4 regions of the Actinacidiphila sp. ITFR-21 genome follow, and region 4 is predicted to be linked to each of the others. Evidence: riboswitches for the same ligand, from Rfam matches in the RefSeq annotation. Region 4 holds a riboswitch; each other region holds the start of a gene.
What was found. Region 4 has a riboswitch for cyclic di-AMP ahead of RLT57_RS10040 (transglycosylase family protein). Riboswitches for the same ligand answer to the same signal wherever they lie in the genome.
Positions count from the first base shown of each region.

Region 1: another riboswitch for cyclic di-AMP. It lies ahead of RLT57_RS24715 (M23 family metallopeptidase); the one in region 4 lies ahead of RLT57_RS10040 (transglycosylase family protein).
Region 2: another riboswitch for cyclic di-AMP. It lies ahead of RLT57_RS18715 (C40 family peptidase); the one in region 4 lies ahead of RLT57_RS10040 (transglycosylase family protein).
Region 3: another riboswitch for cyclic di-AMP. It lies ahead of RLT57_RS12360 (M23 family metallopeptidase); the one in region 4 lies ahead of RLT57_RS10040 (transglycosylase family protein).

Region 1 is NZ_CP134605.1:5,522,585-5,525,784, forward strand. It holds gene RLT57_RS24710 (M16 family metallopeptidase) at 1-862, shown strand, start outside; cyclic di-AMP (ydaO/yuaA leader) riboswitch at 1,066-1,218, shown strand; gene RLT57_RS24715 (M23 family metallopeptidase) at 1,234-2,160, shown strand; gene RLT57_RS24720 (GntR family transcriptional regulator) at 2,496-3,170, shown strand.
Region 2 is NZ_CP134605.1:4,241,930-4,245,129, reverse strand. It holds gene pcrA (DNA helicase PcrA) at 1-132, opposite strand, end outside; gene RLT57_RS18720 (NlpC/P60 family protein) at 557-1,684, shown strand; cyclic di-AMP (ydaO/yuaA leader) riboswitch at 1,837-1,992, shown strand; gene RLT57_RS18715 (C40 family peptidase) at 1,998-3,083, shown strand.
Region 3 is NZ_CP134605.1:2,835,177-2,838,376, forward strand. It holds gene RLT57_RS12355 (hypothetical protein) at 1-110, shown strand, start outside; gene RLT57_RS12360 (M23 family metallopeptidase) at 458-1,543, opposite strand; cyclic di-AMP (ydaO/yuaA leader) riboswitch at 1,556-1,692, opposite strand; gene RLT57_RS12365 (N-acetylmuramoyl-L-alanine amidase) at 1,947-2,612, shown strand; gene RLT57_RS12370 (DUF4240 domain-containing protein) at 2,585-3,200, opposite strand, start outside.
Region 4 is NZ_CP134605.1:2,263,983-2,267,182, forward strand. It holds gene eno (phosphopyruvate hydratase) at 1-910, opposite strand, end outside; gene RLT57_RS10040 (transglycosylase family protein) at 1,136-1,843, opposite strand; cyclic di-AMP (ydaO/yuaA leader) riboswitch at 1,849-1,992, opposite strand; gene RLT57_RS10045 (transglycosylase family protein) at 2,363-3,200, opposite strand, start outside.

The sequences.
Region 1 (3,200 bases), 3.3 Mb from region 4:
CCTGCGCTGCTCCCGGCCGCGCCAGGGCACCGAGGAGACCGTCCGCGGCATCGACGCGCCCGCGGTCCGGGCGTTCTACGAGGCGCACGTGCGGCCGTCGACCACCACCGCCGTGGTCGTCGGGGACTTCACCGGCATCGACCTGCCGGCGCTGCTGACCGACACCCTCGGCCGCTGGACCGGGGACAAGGCCGAGCCGCGTCCGCGCCCGGCGATCACCTCCGACGACACCGCCCGGGTGGTGGTCGTCGACCGGCCCGGCGCGGTGCAGACCCAGCTGCTGGTCGGCCGTACCGGCCCGGACCGCCAGGACCCGGTCTGGGCGGCGCAGGTGCTCGGCACCTACTGCCTGGGCGGGACGCTGACCTCCCGGCTGGACCGGGTGCTGCGCGAGGAGAAGGGCTACACCTACGGGGTGCGGGCCTTCGCGCAGGTGCTGCTGACGTCCGCGGACGGCACCGGCGCCGCGCTGCTGGGGATCAGCGGCTCGGTGGCCACCGAGGTCACCGGCCCGGCGCTCGCGGACGCCTGGCAGGTGATCCGCACCCTCGCCGAGGGCGGCCTCACCGAGGAGGAGCGGGACGTCGCGGTGCAGAACCTGGTCGGGGTCGCGCCCCTGCGCTACGAGACCGCCGCGGCCGTCGCCGACACCCTGGCCGACCAGGTCGAGCAGGAGCTGCCCGACACCTACCAGGCCGAGCTGTACGCCCGGCTGGCCGCCACCGGCACCGTGGAGGCGACCGCCGCGGTGGTCAGCGCCTTCCCGCTAGACCGGCTGGTGGTGGTCCTGGTGGGTGACGCCGCCACCATCGCCGAGCCTGTCCGCGAGCTGGGCATCGGCCCGCTGACCGTGGTCGGCTGAACCCGGCGGCGCAGCCGCCCCCTCCTCCGCCCGGAACCCCGGTCGCCCCACAGGCACCGGGGTTCCGGGCGTTTTGCGCCCCGCCGGGCGGTGTGTGGCGTGCGCTACATATCGGCTGATCTGTTTGGTGTACGGCTGACCGCGCGGTTAGCGTCGGCGCACGTTGCCCGTGGACGGCAGCGGCGCCCGGTCCGACCGGGCGCACCCGTACATCGCCGAGTCCCCCGTGAGGGGGAGCCGGGGACCCACGTCCCTGGGGTGAATCGCGGCCACCCGCCCGCCCGGGCGGATGCCCCGTAGGAGACCTTCCTGCTCCGAACCCGTCAGCTAACCCGGTAGGCGAGAAGGAAGGAAAGGAGCGACGCCTCCTCATGGCGTTCAAAGTCCTGCCCGCGCACAGCGGGAAGCACCGCCGCACCCACCCGGTCCGCACCGCCGCCACCCTGGCGGGCGTCGCCGTACTGGCCACCGGTGGCGCCATCGGCGCCACCGCGATGGCCTCCCCGGGGGCGGCCCCCGAGGCCGCGGCGCAGCCCGCCGCGTTCACCCGGGCCCTGAACGCGCACACCGCCGCCCTGGTCCGCACTCTCACCACGCAGGAGCAGGGCCAGTACAAGGCCGCCGACACCGCGAAGGCGAAGGCCGCCGCGACGGCCAGGGTCCGGCAGGCCCTGGCCTCGGCCAGGGCCGAGGCGAAGGCGAAGGCGGCAACCAAGGCCAAGGCGGCCGCGAAGGCCGGGGCAGCCGCCAGGGCCGAGGCGGCAGCCGCGGCGAAGGCGCCCACCGCGCGGGCCGCGCAACAGCCCGCCGCGAGCCGGTCGCAGACCCGGACCGCACTGCCCGCCGCGTCCGCCTCCGGTACCGGCGGCGGCACGGCCGGCAGCACCGCCACCGGCTGGATGGAGCCGGTCGGCGACGCCTCCGTCGGCACCGGCTACCAGGCCTCCGGCTCGCTGTGGTCCAGCGGCTCGCACACCGGCGTGGACTTCCTGGTCGACTCCGGCACGCCCGTGCACGCGGTCGCCGTCGGCACGGTGGTCTCCGCGGGCGCCGACGGCGCCTACGGCAACGACGTGATCATCAAGCACGCCGACGGCAAGTACACGCTGTACGGCCACCTCACCGAGCCGCTGGTGTCCGCGGGGCAGACGGTGACCGAGGGCCAGGAGATAGGCATTTCCGGCGCCACCGGCAACGTCACCGGCCCCCACCTGCACTTCGAGGTGCGCACCACCCCCGACTACGGGTCCGACATCGACCCGGTCGCGTACCTGGCCTCGCACGGCGTCGTCATCTGAGCCCGGCCGGGCCAGTTCGGACCCGTCCGAGTCCGTCCGAGTCCGTCCGAGTCCGTCCGCGACAGTCCGAACCTGTCCGAACCTGTCCGAACCTGTCCGTACCGGCTGAACCGGCCGCACCGCCCCGTACCGCCGGATCCGAGCGTCCCGGTCCGCCGCGCCGGGGCGCTCGGACGTCTTCGGCCGTCTCCGGACGCTCCCGGCCGTCCGATAGCACCCCTCCTGTCCAAAAACAAACAAAGAATTCCAGGGGTGCTTTCCCATTTCCGGGTGTGCTGGAATAGAGTCCGGCACAATACGGGGAAGGAAACGGAGTCTGCGATGCGGAGCCGGATGTGAACGGGGCGGACGGCGCGGGGCGCCGGATCTCGGCCCAGGTGGTGTGTACGGCCATCCGCGACGACATCGTCGGCGGCTTCTTCCCGCCGGGCAGCCGGCTGACCGAGGAGCTGCTCGCGCAGCGCTACGGCGTCTCACGGGTGCCGGTGCGCGAGGCGCTGCGCACCCTGGAGTCGGAGGGGTTCGTCAGGACCCGCCGGCACGCGGGGGCCTCGGTCGCCGAGCCGACCGAGCAGGAGGCCGCCGACCTGCTGGAGATCCGCGGACTGCTGGAACCGCTGGGCGCCGCCCGCGCCGCCCAGCGCCGCACCGAGGCGCATCTGAAGGTGCTGCGCGGACTGGTCCGGCTCGGCCAGGAGCGTGCCGTGCAGGGGCAGCTGTCCGACCTCCCGTCGCTGGACGGCTGGTTCCACGAGACGCTGGCGCAGGCGTCGGCCAGCTCGACGCTTGCCGCGCTGCTCACCCAGCTGCGGCACAAGATCGCCTGGGTGTACGGGGACGGCGGCAGCACGCGTGCGGTGGAGTCGTGGGAGGAGCACGCCGGGATAGTCGACGCGATCGCCCGCGGGGACGCCGAGCGGGCCCGCCGACTGGCCGCCGTGCACGTGGAGAGGGCCGCCGCGGTGAGGATCCTGAAACATCCCGTAAACGCAGCGCGCCGCCGCGCTTAACAAACGCACCGTATACAAGGTCGTAGAATT
Region 2 (3,200 bases), 2.0 Mb from region 4:
GTGCGGCACGTCCTCGGCACCCGGTCCGTCCGGTCCGTCGTCCGGCTCCGGCGGTTCTGCCGCCGGGCCGCCGGCGGGGCCGTGGACCGCTTCGAGACCGGCCAGGAAGTTGTCGTCAAAGAGGCTGCTCATCGCTTCCCGAGTCTAGGGCCTGTCGGGTGGATCTCCGCGGGTCGAGGAGCGGGGTCCGAAACGCGCGCGGGCACAGCCGGGGAGGGAGGCGGCGTGGTGTGTCGTCGACCGGCGGGAACGCGGCAGGCGCGCCGTACCGGGGCCCGCGACGCCGCGAAGACCCACCCGACGGACCCTGGGCGCCCCCGCCGACACGCACGGCCCCCTTCCCCGAGCCGCGCCCGCACGTCTCCGGCCGGGCCTGCGGCCGTCACCTCCGCGGCGGCCCGGCGGTGGCGCCGTCGCGACCCTCCGTGACGGCCGGACCGCTCGGCGCGATATGACGAAAAGGTATCGGGCCTATCGGACACGCCCCTTCCCAGCGGCCCCGCGCTTTGGCTACGGTGCCGCACCAGGCAGAGCGCCCGGAAGGAGTCCGCCCGCCATGGCGACACACCGTAAGGCCCGTACCGCGATACTCGGCTCCTCCGGCCCGCGGGCGGCCGTGGGGCTCACGACGGCGGCGCTGGCCACCGTGACGCTGCTGGCCGAGAGCGCGGGCGCCGCCCCGGCGCCCGGCAAACCCGCGCAGCCGTCCGTCGCGGCGGTGCAGGCGAAGGTGGACGCCCTGCTCCACCAGGCCGAGGTCGCCACCGAGCACTACAACGGCACCAAGGAGAAGACGGACCGGCAGAGCGCCACCGTCAACAAGCTGCTGGCCCAGGCCGCCAGGAAGACGCAGGCGCTCAACGAGTCCCGCCGGGTGCTCGGGATGTACGCCGCCGCGCAGTACCGGGACGGCGGCGACACCGCCAGCCGCTATCTGTTCTCGGCCGACCCGCAGGCGCTGCTGGACCAGGTGCACCTGACCGGTGTGATGGCCGAGCGGCAGAAGGGGGCCGTGGCGACGTTCCGGGTGCAGCAGGCCGACGCGGCCCGGCAGCGGATGGCGGCGGCCGGCAGCCTGGCCGCGCTCACCGCGCAGCAGGCGGAGCTGAAGGCGGCGAAGGCGGCCGTGCAGCGGAAGCTGGGCGCCGCGCAGCACCTGCTCAACAGCCTGACCGCGCAGGAGAAGGCACGGCTGGCGGCGCTGCGGGCCCGGCAGGAGGCCGAGGCGGAGGCGAAGGCGAAGGCGCTAGCGGCGAAGGAGGAGGCCGCGCGGGAGGCGGCGGCCGAGGCGGTCGCTACGAAGGGCGCGGACGCGCCGACGACGCCGGTGAACTCCTCGGTCGCCGAGCAGGCCATCGCCTTCGCGCACCAGCAGCTGGGCAAACCGTACGTGTGGGGGGCGACGGGACCGGACTCGTTCGACTGCTCCGGCCTGACGCAGGCGGCGTACAAGGCTGCCGGGGTGTCGCTGCCGCGGACCACCTACGACCAGGTCGACGTCGGCACCCGGGTCTCGGAGGCGAACCTCCAGCCGGGGGACCTGATCTTCTTCTACAGCGACGTCAGCCACGTCGGCCTCTACATCGGCGGCGGCGAGATGATCCACGCCCCGCACACCGGCACGGTCGTCAAGATCGCCCCGATCACCGAAATGCCGTTTTACGCCGGGGTCCGCCCGTATTGAGGTGACCGGTCGGGCCGGTCGCGACGACCGCAACCGGTAAGGTCACAAAGCGATTTCGGTCACATTGCGATCCAATCTTCCCAAGTGGTGCAGAACTTGGTTACGGTGTCCCGCTAGGCGGCCTGCTTTCCGTCGGTGAAAGTGCCGGCAGCGCGTCGCCTCCGCTCAATCCGGCCTCGGCCGGAGCCGGGGACCCACGCACCAACTGGGGTGAATCGGGACGGATACCCGCACAGGTGTCCGGACCGTAGGGCGACTTCCCGCCCGAACCCGTCAGCTAACCCGGTCGGCGGCCCATGGAAGGAGCGCCTCCTTGGCGTCGCACCGCAAGCCGCGTACCCGCATACTCGCCTCGGCCGCCCCGCGCGCCGCGGTGGGAGTGACGGCGGCGGCCCTGGCGTCCGTCACCCTGCTGAGCGAGAGCGCGAGCGCCGCCCCGGCGCCCGCCAAGCCCTCGATCAGCGAGGTCAAGAAGCAGATCGACACCCTCAACCAGCAGGCCGAGGTGGCGACGCAGCAGTACGACCAGGCCAAGGAGAAGACCGACACGCAGCGGGCCAAGGCCAACCTGCTGCTGACGCAGGTCGCGCAGAAGACCCAGAAGATGAACGAGACCCGCCGGGTGCTGGGGCAGTTCGCCACCGCCCAGTACCGCGAGGGCGGCATGGGCGCGAGCACCCAGCTGCTGCTGTCGTCCAGCCCGGAGTCGTTCCTGGAGCAGACCCACATGATGGACCGGGTCTCGGCCACCCAGGAGCAGGCACTCAAGACCTTCCAGGTCCAGCAGGAGCAGGCGAACATCCAGCGGTCCCAGGCCACCGCGAGCCTGAAGGCGCTGACCGACGCGCAGAAGAAGCTTGCCGCCCAGAAGAAGAACGTCTCGGCGAAGCTGGCCACCGCCCAGAAGCTGCTGAACAGCCTCAACGCCGAGCAGCGGGCGAAGCTGGCCGCGCTGAGCAGGCCGCCGAAGTCCACCACGTTCGCGTCGGCCTCCTCCTCGTCCTCCTCGTCCTCCTCGTCGGCGGTCAGTACCTACAGCGGCCCCGCTTCCGGGCGCGCCGCCGCGGCCCTCCAGTTCGCCCTGTCGCAGCGCGGCAAGCCGTACGTCTCCGGTGGCACCGGGCCCAACGCGTACGACTGCTCCGGCCTGACCCAGGCCGCCTACCGCGCGGCCGGCATCACCATCGGCCGCACCACCTGGGACCAGGTGACGGACGGCACGGCCGTCTCCGAGTCGGACCTGCGCCCCGGCGACCTGGTCTTCTTCTACTCCGGCATCAGCCACGTCGGCATCTACCTCGGCAACGGCGAGGTGGTGCACGCCCCGCACACCGGCGCGGTCGTGGAGATCGCCCCGATGAGCTGGATGCCGTTCGCCGCGGCCCGCCGCATCGCGTAACCGGCCCGCAGCCGTCGTCCCCGCGCCCTGCCCCGGCCGGGCCGGGGTGCCGTCACCGGGTGAGCGGGTGGCCGGCGGCCGGGTGAGCGGGGTCCGGGTGATCAGGCGGCCGTGCGG
Region 3 (3,200 bases), 570 kb from region 4:
CGGGCGCCCATCCGCTGGCGAAGAAGGTCGGCTCGTGGCCGGCGGTGTTCGCCGTGGCGGGCGGCGTGGCCGCCGCGTCCTGGGCGGTCGCGGGCCGCGGCGGGGAGTAGTGCGGGGGCGCTCCGCGGGCGGACGTTACGGGGGTGGGCGGCAACGAGTGCCGGTACGTACGCCGGTTGCGCGTCCCCCAACACCGGGGCGCCCGGCTCCGTACGGCTGACGCGCCCGGCTCCGTACCACCGCCCGTACGGCTGACGCGACCGCCGCCGCCGGCGCCACGCCGCCCGGCTCGCGCCGCCCGGTCCACCGGGTCACTGGGCAAAGCAGTGCCGGCGGCGGCTCAGCGCCCACTGCTCTGGCGCAATGCCCCGCGCCCCGCGCCCCGCGCCCCGCGGCCCATGCCCCGCGGCCAGCGCAGGCACCGGCCCGGCCCCGCGGCCAGCGGCCCCGCGGACCGTCAGACCTCGACCCCGTGCTGTCCCAGCCACGGCAGCGGGTCCACCGCGTCGCCGCCGCCGGGCCGTACCTCCAGGTGGAGATGGGGGTTCGGGACGTTCCCGGTCGCGCCCACGCGGCCGATCGTGTCGCCGGTGGTGACCGGGCCGGCGGTGACGACCATCGTCGAGAGGTGGCAGTACCACACCTCGGTGGCGTCATCGAGGGTGACCACGACCCGGTAGCCGTAGGAACCCGCCCAGCCGGCCGAGCTGACCGTGCCGCCGTGGACGGCGTGCACCGGGGTGCCGGTCGGGGCGTCGAAGTCCTGGCCGACGTGGATGTTGCCCCAGGGGTCGGTCTCGCCGTAGCCGGCGGTGAGGGTGTAGCAGCTGACCGGCTTGAGGTAGGAGGCGGCCAGGCGGGTGAGCCGGTCGGCCTCGGCCTGGGCGGCGGCTTCCGCGTCGGCCTTCGCCTTGGCCTCGGCCGCGGCCTTCGCCGCGGCGGCCTGCTCGCGGACCTTCCGCGCGGCCGCGGCGCGGGCGGCCTGTTCGGCTGCGGCCCGCTCGGCGGCCTCGCGCTCGGCGCGGGCGACGGCCTCGCGGGCCTGGGTGGCCTCGCCGACGACGCGGTTGAGCAGTGCCTCGCCGGGGTCGGGCACCCGGGCCGCGTGCTGCGCGGGGGTTTGCGGCTCGGCGGCGGGCTGCGCGGCGACCGCCGCGGCGTCGGGGGCCGCGGCCGCGGCGGGCAGCGCGTCCGGTACGGAGATCGGCGCCGTCACGGCGCCGTCGGGCGCCGCGACCGCCGTGGCCACCCCGCCCGCGCCGACCGCGGCCATCGCCGCCATGCCGAGGACCGCGGACCCGCGGGACAGGTTCCGCTGCCGGGGCACGGGCACGGCGGCGGGGAGCGGAAGGGGGAGCGGCTGCGGCGCGCCGCGCGGGTCCCGGGCGGCCGGCTCGCCGGCGGGGAAGCGGTCGGGAAGGCCCGCGGAGTCGGTCAGGCGGGCGGGAAGGCCGCCGGAGAACTCAGCGGGGAACTCGTCCCACTCCCGGGCCGGTTCGGCCTCGGGCCGGGCAGGTGCGTAGGCAGGCTGGTTCGACGCCACGGCGGGCGCACTCCTTTCCTTCCCTCTCGCCTACCGGGTTAGCTGACGGGTTCGGAGCAGGAAGGTCTCCTACGGGCCTGGTCGCTGCCCGATTCACCCCAGATGTTGGGTCCCCGGTTCCCGCGGACGGGATTCGGCAAGCGCACGGTGCCGCCTCTTACGGCGGTGGTGACGACCGCGCTGCGTTATCAAACGTTAATAGAGCCAGGCAGGTTTTCCAAGCGGAATCGGAGAGTTGGCGGCGATCATCAATCGGACACCAGCTACCCATCAGGGATGAACACGACGCACGGTGTCACCCAGCAGTGACGTGAGCGTGTGTCAGTTGTTATGCGCACACCACTGGTCGGCTACACTGAGTGAGCAGATATCGACGAACGGTACGGCGAGGGAGGCGGCAGCGATGACCGTACGACCGGAGGCCCCCGGGGAGCCCGCCGGGGAGCGGCCCGCCCCCACCGGGCCGGCGCACCCGGCCCGCCGCTCGCTCCTGCGCGGCGGCCTCGCCCTCGGCGCCGCCGGCGGCGCGGTCCTCACTGGCGCGCTCTGGGGCGGCGAAGGCAGCGCGGACGCGGATCCGGCGGTCGACTGGCCCGGCGCCGCCTGGGCCCCGGCCAGCACCGCCAACTACACCGCCTCGGACCGCCCTTCGGCCTACCCGGTCGAACTGGTGGTGATCCACGTGACCCAGGAGACCTTCGCCGACACCGTCCGCCTCTTCCAGGACCCCGCGCACGCCGCCACCGCGCACTACGTCGTCCGCTCCGCCGACGGCGCGATCGACCAGTGCGTGCGCGAGCACGACATCGCCTGGCACGCGGGCAACTGGGACTACAACACCCGCAGCGTCGGCATCGAGCACGAGGGCTGGGTCGACGACCCCTCGTACTTCACCACCGCGCTGTACCGCTCCTCCGCGCGCCTGACCGCCGCCCTCTGCGACAGGTACGGCATCCCCAAGGACCGCGACCACATCATCGGCCACCACGAGGTCCCCGGCGCCGACCACACCGACCCCGGCCCGGCCTGGGACTGGACCGGCTACGTCCGCCTGGTCAACGGCGGCTGACCGACCGAGCCGGAGCCGAGCGGGAACATCGCGGTCAGCCGCGGCAGCCGGCGCGCAGACTCGGCCTCGTCGAGCACCGACCAGCGGCTCCCGGCCGGGGTGAGACCCGGCGGGTTGCGGGCGGGGGTGCCGCGCAGGGCGCGGACGTCGGCGTAGAAGGCGTCGCCGCAGTCGTCGAAGCCGCCGACGAGCTCCTCGTAGGCCGAGGGCGCGAGGTAGCCGAGGGACTCCCACTGGGGCCAGGCGTCGTCCGTCCAGGCCGCGCGGGGGCAGCCGGACAGGCGCAGCACCTCGGGCGCGTAGGCGAGCACGTCGGCGTCGGTGAGGGCGGCCTCGAAGACCGGGCGGCCGAGGCCCACCATCCAGAACTGGAAGTGGCAGAAGGTGTCGTCGGAGCACCACCCGCCGAAGACGCGGTCGGCGGCGGCCCACAGGTTCCAGGTGCACGCCTCGCCGGTGACCTGCTCCAGGCACGCCTGGAACGCGATCACGTCCGGCGGCGGGAGGCGGAGGAGCGCGTCGCGGAGCCATGCGTCGCGCTGGTCGCCGCTGAGCCCCCGGCGCCGGCAGTCCGCTATGAGAGTCCAG
Region 4 (3,200 bases):
TTGCGCCCAGCCGGTCGGTGAGGACCTTCCAGCCCGCCCAGTCGTCCTCGAACAGCGGGTCCTCGATGGAGACCAGCGGGTAGGCGGCCACCAGCTCCTCGTAGTACTCGGTCATCTGGGCGGCGGACTTCTCCCCGCCCTCGAACTGGTACTTGCCGTCCTTGTAGAACTCCGAGGCTGCGGCGTCCAGCGCGAGCGCGATGTCCTGGCCGGGGACGTAGCCGGCCTGCTTGATGGCCTCGACGATGAGGTCGAGGGCGGCCCGGTTGGACTCCAGGTTCGGCGCGAAGCCGCCCTCGTCGCCGAGGCCGGTGGACAGGCCGCGGGACTTCAGCACGCCCTTGAGGGTGTGGTAGACCTCGGCGCCCCAGCGCAACGCCTCGGAGAAGGACTCGGCGCCGATGGGCGCGATCATGAACTCCTGGATGTCCACGTTGGAGTCGGCGTGCGAGCCGCCGTTGAGGATGTTCATCATCGGGACCGGCAGCACGTGCGCGTTCGGGCCGCCGAGGTAGCGGAACAGCGGCAGGTCGGACGCCTCGGAGGCGGCGTGGGCGACGGCCAGCGAGACGCCGAGGATGGCGTTGGCGCCGAGCGAGGACTTGTCGGGAGTGGCGTCCAGGTCGAACATCGCCTGGTCGATCAGCCGCTGCTCGGTGGCGTCGTAGCCGACCAGCTCCGGACCGATCTGCTCGATCACGGCGAGGACGGCCTTCTCGACGCCCTTGCCCTGGTAGCGGTTCTTGTCACCGTCGCGGAGTTCCAGGGCCTCGTAAGCGCCGGTGGAGGCGCCGGAGGGGACCGCGGCACGGCCGGTGCTGCCGTCGTCGAGGCCGACCTCGACCTCGACAGTGGGGTTGCCTCGCGAGTCGAGGATTTCCCGGGCTACGACGACGTCGATGGACGGCACGTTGTCTCCTTCTGCGGTGTCTTCGAAGTCTTCTCGTCTATGTCGGGACGAGCCTAACCGGCTTCAGGGCCGGGACCGGCGCTCGGCCCGGCGGCTGGAACGGAATGCCCCGGCCGGGCACGCCAGGGGGAGGGCGTGCCCGGCCGGAATGGTCAGGAGGCTTCGACCGCCGTCCGTCCGCAGTTCGGCCGGACCGGCTCGGCCGTTCGGGGACCGGCGCCCGGCTCAGCTCAGGTGCAGGTGCTGGCCCGGGTAGATGAGGTCGGCGTCGTGCACGATGTCGCGGTTGAGCTCGTACAGCTTCTTCCATCCGCCGTCCACGCCGTGCGCGGCGGCGATGCCGGAGAGGGAGTCGCCGCGGACGACGGTGTACTCGCCGTCGCCCTTGCGCACCACGGTGTGGGTGGCCGCCCGGTGGTGGGTGGCGGCCTTGTGGGTCTTCTTCGCCGGGGCCGGCGCGGCCTTGGTGGTACTGGACGCCGACGACGAGGAGGACGAAGAGGACGAGGAGGACGAGGAGGAGGACGTCGAAGACGACGAGCCGCCACCGGTGTTGATGTCGGGCGCCGGGCCGCCGGCGGTCAGGCCGCCGGCCGAGGCGCAGGACCACGCGCCCGGACCCTGGATGGCGAGCAGCTTCTCGGCGACGGCTATCTGCTGGTCCTTGGTGGCCAGGTCGGCGCGCGGGGCGTACTGCAGGCCGCCGGCCGCCTCCCAGCTGGACTGCGAGAACTGCAGGCCGCCGTAGTAGCCGTTGCCGGTGTTGATGGACCAGTTGCCGCCGGACTCGCACTGCGCGACCGCGTCCCAGGTGGCGACGGAGGCGGCGGAGGACGAGGTGGCGCCGATCAGCGGAATGGCGATCGCGGTGCCGGCGACTCCGGCGAACGAGGCGAGTCGGACGAGCTTGGAGGCACGACGGTGCTTACCCATGATGTTTGTGTCCTCACCGACGCCTGCGAGGTCAGCTGTCGGGTTCGGGCGTGAGTTGCCCGGCCGGGCCGCGTCCTGCTCATACGGCCATCTCGGCTTCACCCCAAGCCGGTCCCGGCCGTGCGTACGTTGCGCAGCGTGGTGTGCTGTCCGGTGCTGCGGGCGGCGTACGGGCCGGGTCCGGCGGAAGACCTTGGGTCCCCCGCTCCTGCCTGCGGCGCTTTCGCGTCGGCTGTTCCCGTCGGACGGCGGCAGGACTCGGCGTTCTGCCCAACGGGGCCCGCTGTGGCGAGCGACAGAACGTTAAGCACAGGTGGGCGGATAGGACAAACATCCCGGATCGGGTCGCCAACTGAGCCCGCCCACTCGGCCGGTCGACGAAGCCGCAGGTCACGGCGTCCGATATCAGCGGCCTGCAAGCGGGCGGTCACAGCGGCCGAAGAGAGGCTTGTCACATCTTCGACCGGAAGGGACGGGCGGTACGTCCGGTTTGTCGGCCAGCCGTCAACCGCCGCTTTCTCAGCCAAGATTGAGGATCTGTCCGGGTTTGATGAGGTTCGGGTCCTCGCCGATCGACTGCCGGTTGGCCTGGTAGAGCTGCCGCCAGCCGCCGTCGACGTGCTGGGCGGTGGCGATTCCCGAGAGCGAGTCGCCGGCGCCCACGGTGTACCGACCGGCGGGTGAAGTGCCCGGATCCTCACCTTTGTTGGCGGTATCGGTGGATGCGGGGCCGGACGGTGCGGCGGAGTCCGTGTCGGTCACCGAGAAGACCTGGGTCCGGGTGGCCTGGTCGCGGGCGGCCAGCTCCTCGTCGGTGGGGCTGTACGGCTTCGCGTGCCTGCCGGCTCCGCTGCCCGCGTCCGGCGCGGTCGGCAGGGCGCCCGTCGGGTCCGTGGGGGCCAGCGTGGCGGCGCCCCCGGGGTCCGGGAGGCCGGGCGGCGGCGTGGTGCCGGCGGGGGCCGTCGGCGCCGCCGGGACGGCGGGCGTGACCGGCGGGGCGCTCGGGCCGGTGCCGCCGTCGCCCGGGTCGCCCGGTGCGGCCGTCGAGGGGGCGCCGGGGGTGGCCGGGGCGGTCGGCGCCACCGGGGGCGTCGCGGGGTCCGTGGCGGCCCCCGAGGGCGGCGTGGGCGGCGTCGTGGCGGGCGGGTGCTCGCCGGGCTGGGCCGGGGCGGGCTGGGGGGAGGGGGAGGAGCCCGGGTCGGGTGTCGCGGGGTCCTGGAGCAGGCCGGTGCCCTCCTCGCAGCCCGGCCAGGCGTTCGGGCCGAGTTCGGTGAGCATCCTCTCGGCCACGGCTATCTGGTCGGCCTCGGAGGCGAGGTCGGGGCGCTCGGCGTACGCGGCGCCGCCGTACAGGTCC